3 regions of the Paenibacillus sp. ICGEB2008 genome follow, and region 1 is predicted to be linked to each of the others. Evidence: riboswitches for the same ligand, from Rfam matches in the RefSeq annotation. Region 1 holds a riboswitch; each other region holds the start of a gene.
The links. Region 1 has a riboswitch for glycine ahead of C400_RS0114345 (alanine/glycine:cation symporter family protein). Riboswitches for the same ligand answer to the same signal wherever they lie in the genome.

Region 1 (3,281 bases):
ATGTATTGTCTTAGGTAATGTTTTCGATAATGCTATTGAAGCTGTAATGCAGCTTCCTAGAAAGAAAGAGCATTCAATTCATTTGGAAATTTTCACCGATAATATTGCCCTATGGATTTATGTTCGCAATTCAAAAAGTAATTATCTCAATACAGCATTCTCAACCAAAACATACAATCCCCCTTTAAAAAAACATGGGTATGGATTACTTAACATCCAGCAAGTGATAAAGAAATATGGTGGTTATTTAAATACAACTATTACGGATTCGCATTTTCAAATTACGATTATGCTCCCATGTAATAACTCTTAGGTTTGTAAACGTTATGGATTAAGAGATATTCAGAATAAATAAAATGTCGGTAATCACCAGTCTTATAACCTAAAAAAAGGAGTACCCTCAAGCCTGTGATGGCTGAGGATACTCCCTTTTAGTATTTATGAATTTACCGTTTGTCCCTTTTCTTCTACTTGGATAGCCGCCCCTACATTGGCACCAGCAAGAATACCCTTGTTCTTATTAGGATACAAAGAATTCATATAAGTCCGGGTTTCTGCAACAACAATTCCCGACAAGCCGAGCAGTGCAATCAGGTTCGGAAAAGCCATCATGGCGTTAAAAATATCTGCCAGCAGCCAGATGGCATCGAGCTTGATGAACGCGCCTCCGGCAACCAGTACGATGAACAGATAACGGTATGGTTTAATCCACTTGACCCCAAGCAAATATTCAACACAGCGTTCCCCGTAGTAGTTCCAGCCAAGTATCGTTGTGAACGCAAATAAAATAAGGCTAATCGTCACGAGCTCTGCTCCAGCCGGAAAGGCACTGGAAAACGCATGCTGAGTCATCAGACCTCCATCATCATTTCCACTCCATATTCCCGTAACCAGCAATGTAAATCCTGTCAAATTACAAATAATCATCGTATCGATAAAAACGCCCGTCATGGATATTAGCCCTTGTTCTGCGGGCCATTTCGTCTTAGCTGCTGCTGCTGCGATTGGCGCACTTCCCAAACCAGCTTCATTTGCAAAGATCCCTCTGGCAACTCCGCTTCGCATCGCCAGCATAATCGTGGCTCCGGCAAATCCACCCGTCGCAGATGTTGTCGAGAAAGCCCCTTGTAATACTAGTGCGATCGCATGAGGAAGCTCTCCTGCAAACTTAATGAGTACGATTAAACAAACCACGATATAGAGCCCCGACATGAATGGAACAATCTTTGTGGATACCTTGGCGATACTTTTGAGTCCTCCAATCGTAACAACAGCCGTCAACACGGAAATAATGATTGCTGTAACTACTGTTGGCACGCCAAAGCTACTTTCCGTAGAAGAAACGATAGCCTTTACTTGCGGAAAAGTACCGATTCCAAATAGTGCTACAAGAATACCAGAAAAGGCAAACAACATCGCCAGCGGCTTGAAACGGCGGCCAAGCCCATTTTCAATATAATACATCGGTCCACCCGAAAATTGTCCGTTCCGGTCTTTAACACGGTATTTAACGGATAATAGCCCTTCCGCATATTTGGTTGCCATCCCGAAAAAAGCTGCAACCAGCATCCAGAATAATGAACCGGGCCCACCCAGTTTGATCGCTGTTGCGACACCGACGATACTTCCCGTACCTACAGTAGCTGCAAGTGCCGTACTCAATGCTCCAAAGCTACTGACATCCCCGCTGCCTTCGTCCGGCGCTTTACCAATTAGCTTGAGCGCTAAGGGCAATCGAATAATCTGAAGCATCTTCAGACGGATCGTTAGCCACAACCCAGTGCCCATGACGAGAATTAGAAGCGGCGCTCCCCACATCCAACTGTCAATCGTTTCTAACACATGTACCAAATTCATTTCAACCCGCTCCTTCAGCATAGTAGAAAACAAAAAAGAGTCAAATCTGTTGATTCGACTCTTGGAGAGGTTAAAGGCACGAAAAAATACAACCATCTTGTGCAGGATTTCACCTCTAAAAGCTTATAAAAAGCCTAGGGCTATCCCTGTCACAGGTTATTCGCGTCTCTGTCCTTTTGCCTGAGAGTTTAAGCAGATGTGATCTGCGGTGCACCTTCGGCGCCCAATTAAGGGTCTCTCCAGAGTTCTGTCCGTTTACGGTCCCTGCTCGTTGCTGTAAATCAGCCTAAGCACCTGAGAGTTTTGCCCCTTCGGTTGGAACTTTCATTCCATCTCCCGCAAACATCAACCAGACATATGAAATTTTTATTCATTATACAGAAAAATTTCAGCTTATTACAAGTGAAAAATTTGTGAAGCCCTCTGAAAGAATCAATAGAGTGTCTATACAAAAAGCGGGTACAGCAGATTGCATCCTGAGGATTTTCTCTGCTGTACCCGCCAAAACGATATGGAATTATAATTCTTCACCGTTGGTTGCTATCACATTTTTATACCAGTTAAATGAGTCCTTTTTGGAGCGTTGAAGCGTTCCGTTACCGTCATCATCCAGATCAACGTAAATAAATCCGTAGCGCTTGGACATTTCGGACGTAGACATGCTCACAAGGTCGATAGGTCCCCAGCTGGTGTAACCAATCAGATCAACACCGTCAGCAATCGCTTCCTTCATTTGGGCAATATGCTGACGCAAGTAATCAATGCGATACGTGTCATGCACAGAGCCGTCTTCTTCTACCTTATCATACGCACCCAGGCCATTTTCCACGATGAACAGTGGCTTTTGATAGCGATCATAAAACGTATTCAGTGTAACACGCAGGCCGATCGGATCGATCTGCCATCCCCAGTCGGAAGACTGCAGATACGGATTTTTCACACCGCCTATCAGGTTCCCTGCTGCCTTTTCGCCTTCTGGCCCTGCCGATACGGTCAAGGTCATATAGTAACTAAATGAGATAAAATCGACCGTGTTATTTTTCAAAATTTCGGCATCGCCGGGTTCTGTCTGGATCACAATATTATTTTCTTCAAAATAGCGGTTCATATAGTTGGGATATCCCCCACGAGCATGCACATCCGTAAAGAACAGGTTCATTTGATTTTCATGCTGTGCTTTCAGGATATCTTCTGGGTTACACGTATGTGGGTAGCTTTCAATGCGGGCCAGCATACAGCCGATCTGAGCGCCCGGAATGATCTCATGTCCCCGTTTGGTCGCCAATGCACTTGCTACAAATTGATGGTGCAATGCTTGATATATCGCTTGTTGCTTGTTTTCTACACGGTCAATAACCACACCGCCGCCTGTAAACGGGCTCATAGTCATGACATTAATTTCGTTAAAGGTCAGCCAGTATTTT
Region 2 (3,281 bases), on a different contig from region 1:
GTGGCTGCGGCGGCCAGTGAGCCCGCTTCCGCCAGAGCTGTCGCTCCATCGTACATGCTGGCATTCGCTACTGCCATGCCTGTCAATTCGCAAATATACGACTGGAATTCAAAAATGGCTTGCAGCTCGCCCTGGCTTACTTCCGGCTGATAGGGGGTGTAGGCTGTGTAAAATTCGGAACGTGAGGTGATGTGCTGAATGACGGACGGAATATGATGATCATAAATACCTGCACCAAGAAAGCTGGCATGTGTGTCTGTATTGGCGTTGTGTCCGGCCAGCTCGGCCATGTGGCGAGTTAAGGCTCTTTCGTCAAGCCGAGAGGAAAGAGGGAGTTCCCCTTGGTATCGAATTGCCTCTGGAATGTCACTGAATAAATCATCAATGGATGATACGCCCACCACACGCAGCATTTCGGCTTGATCTTGTTCGGTCATGGGGAGATAGCGATGCTGCTTCATAAGTTCTGGCTCCTTTCGAAAAGCAAAATTTAGATAGTAAATTAGCTAATACATAATCGTAGTTGGAAAATCCAGAATTTCGTATCTGACATGATCATTTTTTTGAAATGAAGAGGATTTAGGATCAGCGTGGCCGCTTATAAAAGGGGGCTGCGACCACTTCCGCACGCAGGCGTTTACCTCGAATTTCGACCTCTAACGGTGTAGATAGGGTGCTAAAACGACTGTCCACCAGGGCTAGCCCCAAATTACGCTTCAAGGTGGGCGATTGAGTCCCCGTTGTGACCTCACCAATGTGTTGGCCTTCCGCGAAGACTGGATAATGAGCGCGCGGGATACCGCGGTCAATCATTTCCAGCCCGATCAACTTGCGAGGAATTCCTTGTTCTTTCTGGTGTTGCAGTGCTTCTCTGCCGATAAAATCTCCTTTATTCAGCTTGACGAAGAAACCTAAACCAGCCTCAAGCGGTGAAATGGTGGCAGATAACTCTTGTCCGTACAGCGGCAGCCGTGCCTCAAACCGTAGTGTATCGCGAGCACCAAGCCCAGCGGGAATTAGCCCATACGATTCACCGCAACGAAGCAAACCATTCCACACGGCGGGCGCTTCCTCAGCAGGTATATAAAATTCAAAACCGTCTTCGCCGGTATATCCGGTTCGGGAGACGAGTGCTTTTGCTCCGAACAATTGCACGTTCTCATGGAATCGGAAAGATGCCAGATTCGTAATATCTGTATCTGTCACGGCTGCGGCAATATGTGCTGCTTCCGGACCTTGTAATGCCAGCAATGCGATCGCATCAGACACATTCTCCAGATGAACCGATGCAGGTACGTGGCGCATGAGCCAATCCCAATCTTTGTCGATGTTGGAGGCATTCACAACGAGCATGTAGCGCTCTGGTCCTTTGCAGTATACAAGCAAGTCATCCACTACGCCTCCATCGGGGTAACACAGGAGTGAATATTGTGCCTGGCCCGGTTCCAACTGGCTGACATCATTCGTGGTTACCCATTGCAAAAAAGCCTCGGCTTCTTTGCCCTCAACCAAAAACTCGCCCATGTGCGAGACATCGAATAAACCCGCGCGTTGCCGGACGGCCTCATGCTCTTTTTGGATGCCGTTAAACTGAACGGGAAGCTCCCACCCGCCAAAGTCAATACAACGAACCCCGGGCTGCGTCCCGTAAGACGAAAATAATGGTGTTCTTCGCAAATTAGACATTTTTTCACTCCTATCCAGTGTAATCGGCTAAACAAAAAAGACAGGCTGAAAGAAACGTATAGACGGCAGTCCATACTCTTCTTTCAGCTCTGTCCTTGATACCAGAAAGTTACCCCGGTGTGAACCAGGTTTCCCCTTGGGTGATCCGCTCTAATCGCGAATGCTCTCCAGAGATGCGTCCGGCAGAGGTCCTTTTGCCTGAGAGATTCACCTGCAATGCAAGTTTACTCCTTCGGCGCTACCTTTTGGATCAACGGTAGGTTACCCGGTTTTGCAGGTAACAAGTTGATCCGAGTTCGCGTGCACAACTGTCTCAGAAACGACAACAGCTATGCGAATTTTTTGGGTAGTCTCTCCCTCCGCGTTCATCCGCGTTTGCAGTTGTCGGGGTATTTCCAAAAGCATTTGCTATAACCCATTAATACGCAAATTCATTCAAAATGTCAATAAAAATGTCATATAAAACAATCCAAAAAACATTTAATGTATAAATAAGGATATGTAAGCGTTTGTTACAAGTTATCATTTTTTAATATTCTATGCTATATGAGATAACATGAAGTATTTTTGTTAGTATTATTGACATGATTGCTCATGTTGTCATAATCTTAACCTGTCTAATACAGGTGATTAAAAGCATTTTATTCATGTGGAAGTGAGGCGAAAGCAGGATGAGTGAAGTGAAACGGGAACTTTGGTATACAGACGAACATGAGTGGGTTCAGCGCACAGCAGACGGGACGTTGCGGATCGGCATTACAGACTTTGCACAGCATCAACTGGGTGATATTGTTTTTGTGGAATTACCTGGGGCGGGAGCAACGATTGAACAGGGGGCAGAGATTGGTACAATTGAATCGGTGAAGACCGTATCCGACCTTTTTGCTCCGGTGGCGGGAACCGTATTGAAAGTAAATGAAGCTCTGGAAAGCACACCTGAGCTGGTGAATGAATCTCCCTATGAAAAGGGTTGGATGATTGAAGTAGAGATGGGCAATGATGTCGAGGAAGCTCTGAGCAAGCTGCTGTCTGCGGATCAGTACGAGCAGTTGATTTCGGATGAACAATAACGAGCAATATAAGATGGAATATTAGCGCTTTATTCTAAATTTTTATATGGATATTGAATTGAATAAAAGCATCGTTAGTCCGCTCGTTTTGTGTATAAAATAGTCGCTATGATCTGACATGGCGGCTATTTTTTTGTTGTCTTTTAGAAGACGTAATTACGTCGATTTATTAGATTTAGAGGTGAGCTCCTCTATATAAGTGTGCAGATTTACAGCACTGTTTTTTCGACTAATTTCTATTGTTATCGGTCATATTAAGAAGAATTATGCAGGTATAATACGTTGTCCGTTATTTTAAATTTAAATGTTGTCATCAACGTTCATGACGAAAGTACGTTTTCATTTCGTTGATGAAGATAGCGCTGTCATTTAGTATGAATTTTAAGAAAAGGTAGTGATGCTATTTACTCACAAGGAGGATATGAATATGAGCACAGTGGACACAAAGTCCAGTTCAAACGGTGGCGCTCGTGTCGCCGTACAACGTTTTGGCCGTTTTCTCAGCGGTATGGTGATGCCGAATAT
Region 3 (3,281 bases), on a different contig from region 1:
GAAATGAAGGAATTGTTGGCGATGACGTAGCCAATGGCTCCGGCTGCGAACAAGCCGTGCACCATATGCTCATCATCCCAGCCGAATCGCTCCTGCGCACTAATGAACACACCGGGGATGACTCCACAAGAGCCAGCAGTGGGCGTAGCCACAATACGCCCCATGGATGCATTAACCTCCGACACGGATAGCGCATAAGCCATGGCGAGTGCAGAGGCGTCGCCGGAGCAGGTTTCCCCTGCCCGCAGATACTCGGCCAGACGCTTGCCATCACCGCCCGTTAATCCACTGCGGGATACGGTGTCTTGTGTCTGACCACGATGAACGGCCTCCTTCATGACTTCATAATAATCAGACATTTGGCGGAAGATTTCTTCTTCCGTTGTATTCGTCTCTTGTACCTGCTCTTGAATCATCAGGCGGCCAATCGTGGTGGATTCCTCCGCGCATATGGCGCTGATTTCATGCAGATGGCTAAATCGCATCAGATTCAGCTCCTTTTTTCAAATTAATCATTTTAATTTCGTACATATGTGGTAAGGATCGTAGTTTTGCGATCAGTTCAGCCGTAGGAGGACTGTCCGTTTCGATGGCGGTAAGTGCTTCTCCATCTCGGCCTTTGCGATCCACATGCATATAGGCAATGTTAATGTCGGCAGCGCCGAGTGCTGAAGTCACCGCACCTAATGTGCCGGGCTTATCCGAGTGAAGAAGCACCAACGTAGCCAGCTCCCCGGTCAGGTTGACTCGGAATTCGTTGAGCTGCTGGACATGGATGCTGCCGCCGCCGATGGAGGAGCCCAGCAGTGTGCGCTGATCCTCACCCTTCCACAGTTCAAAACGGACGGTATTTGGATGGGGCGCGGGTAGTCCGCTGACGGCAAACTCCACGGCCATTCCAGCCTGCTCCGCCCATTGCTCGGCATCTGGAATTCGGTGGTCGTCTGTATCGTAATTGAGCAGGCCTGCGATGAGTGCTAGGTCTGTACCGTGTCCTTTGTAGGTGTCGGCGAAGGAGCCGTACAGTGTCATGCGGGCACGGTCCGGCTGCATCCCGAGCCAGTGACGGGCAACGCGTGCAAGCCGCACCGCGCCTGCAGTGTGTGAACTGGAAGGTCCGGTCATGGCCGGACCGATAATGGAAAATACATCTTTGAAACGCATGGTGTGGCCCCCTGTATGTTCTAGTACCATAGTATATGGTATTTCCGCGTTTGTGCGCAGCTATGACGGTTCCTAATGCTGACGTACAATGTGAGCGCAAAAAAGGACAGGATAAGGAAGTTTCCCTTATCTCTGTCCTCGTTACCTGAGAGTTTCGTGCGGTGTACTTACCGCCTTACCCCTTGGGTGGCTTGCGCTCTCTCCAGAGTTGCGTCAGATGACGATACATGGACCTGAGAGATTATCCGCCAGCCGGGTGCTGACGTCTTGCTCCTTCGGTGCCGCCAGCGTGTAAGCCCCTGGACAGACTCTCCCGTCATCTTCATTCGCGTATACCGTTCTACATATCTTTCTTAGCGTAATGTATGCCGTGCTCGGTGTCAATCGCAGGTTTCAATTTTTACATAAACAGGCGAGTTTCCGATAAAAAAGATTAAAATTTACATAATTATGGATGAAATCAGGAAGGAATTAGAAGATTGACAGCTAATCTGATAGAGGACAAGTACATTTATGGAATTATAGGAGGGATATTGACGTATGGTAAAAGGCTTGCGGTTCACAGGTTCACGCTTGAAAGGGGTGCTGCATCTAGCAGCGATCGTATCGCTGTTGATTGGGATCCTCGTTCCATTCGGTCAGGTCAAGGCAGAGGGAGCATTGACAGTAGACGAAGCACTTCAGCGCCAAGGCAGTGGAGGTACAGTGACGGTGGAAGGCTACATCGTCGGACATGCTACCGGATCGAAAACAGCTAATTTTTCTGCTCCGTTTGCGAATGATTTTAACGTACTGATTGCCGACCAGGCCAATGAACGTAGCACGTCTAATCTATTGGATGTGCAGCTGACATCTGCGTACAGAGGGCAATTTGGGTTAATAGGTCATCCTGAACTGGTCGGCAGCAAAATTCGCGTGACAGGTACGCTTGGTGCCTACAATAATTTTGGTGGAGTAAAAAGTCCAAGCGCTGTGGAACTGGTGAGTGGAAGCGAGCCGGGGGAACCAGGTGAACCTGGCGAACCTGAACCTGGCAACCCGGGTCAACCCGGTACTACACTGCCGGATGGAAAAGGCAAAAAGGTGCTGTTCGATAATACGCACGCACAGACGGCTGGTGCAGCAGATTGGGTCATTGAAGGCGCCTTCTCCGACTTTGCCAATGGATTACGTAATGTAGGCTTTACTGTGGATCAATTGAACCGCCCTATTCCTTTTACTTATGGAGAACAGGCCATAACCTATGATAAGCTGCGCCAATATGATGTGTTCATCATCGGTGAAGCGAATGTGGCCTTTAAGGCATCCGAGCAGGCTGCCCTGCTGCAATATGTGAATAACGGGGGAAGTGTGTTCTTCATCTCCGACCATTATAATGCCGACCGTAACAAAAACCGTTGGGATTCCTCCGAGGTTATGAATGGCTACCGTCGTGGAGCCTATACTAATCCGGCCAAAGGCATGACTGCAGAAGAAGCTGCATCGCCGGCGATGCAAGGATTAACAAGCTCCGATTGGCTGGCGACCAACTTTGGTGTTCGTTTCCGTTATAATGCGCTTGGCGATGTAAATGCTACGGACATCGTAGCCGCAGATCAATCCTTCGGCATTACCAAGGGTGTACGCTCGATTGCCATGCATGCGGGATCTACGCTGGCTATTATTGATCCTACCAAAGCCAAAGGAATTGCCTATATCCCGACAGGTACAAAAAAATGGGGCAATGCAGTAGACCAAGGAGTCTATAATGGCGGAGGCCGTGCGGAAGGTCCTTATGCTGCGATCTCCAAGGTGGGTCAAGGCAAGGCAGCATTTATCGGTGATTCTTCCCCTGTAGAAGATGCTACTCCGAAATATGCGCGTGAGGAAAACGGACAGTCGAAAAAGACATATGATGGTTTTAAGGAAGTAGACGATGCCACCTTCCTGGTGCAAACGGTCCAATGGCTTGCGTGGAAGCAGGACTATACGAAATTATCCGATGTGGCAGGTTTAACGCTGGATCAACCGACGAAGCTGCTGCCGTTTGAAGAGCCTGCGGCTTCCACAGAACCGCAACCGGAGCCTTGGTCTGCTCCAGCAGCAGGCTACAAATGGTACGATCCAAGAACGTTCAA

Region 2: another riboswitch for glycine. It lies ahead of gcvT (glycine cleavage system aminomethyltransferase GcvT); the one in region 1 lies ahead of C400_RS0114345 (alanine/glycine:cation symporter family protein).
Region 3: another riboswitch for glycine. It lies ahead of sdaAB (L-serine ammonia-lyase, iron-sulfur-dependent subunit beta); the one in region 1 lies ahead of C400_RS0114345 (alanine/glycine:cation symporter family protein).

The regions. Positions count from the first base shown of each region.
Region 1 is NZ_AMQU01000014.1:254,572-257,852, reverse strand. It holds gene C400_RS27870 (sensor histidine kinase) at 1-313, shown strand, start outside; gene C400_RS0114345 (alanine/glycine:cation symporter family protein) at 439-1,857, opposite strand; glycine riboswitch at 2,016-2,110, opposite strand; glycine riboswitch at 2,122-2,206, opposite strand; gene C400_RS0114340 (glycoside hydrolase family 1 protein) at 2,375-3,281, opposite strand, start outside.
Region 2 is NZ_AMQU01000008.1:76,176-79,456, forward strand. It holds gene gcvPA (aminomethyl-transferring glycine dehydrogenase subunit GcvPA) at 1-461, opposite strand, end outside; gene gcvT (glycine cleavage system aminomethyltransferase GcvT) at 586-1,686, opposite strand; glycine riboswitch at 1,766-1,862, opposite strand; glycine riboswitch at 1,863-2,055, opposite strand; gene gcvH (glycine cleavage system protein GcvH) at 2,358-2,756, shown strand; gene C400_RS0109170 (PTS mannitol transporter subunit IICB) at 3,184-3,281, shown strand, end outside.
Region 3 is NZ_AMQU01000012.1:16,848-20,128, forward strand. It holds partial or broken gene sdaAA (L-serine ammonia-lyase, iron-sulfur-dependent, subunit alpha) at 1-485, opposite strand, end outside; gene sdaAB (L-serine ammonia-lyase, iron-sulfur-dependent subunit beta) at 475-1,164, opposite strand; glycine riboswitch at 1,376-1,490, opposite strand; gene C400_RS0112475 (DUF6359 domain-containing protein) at 1,705-3,281, shown strand, end outside.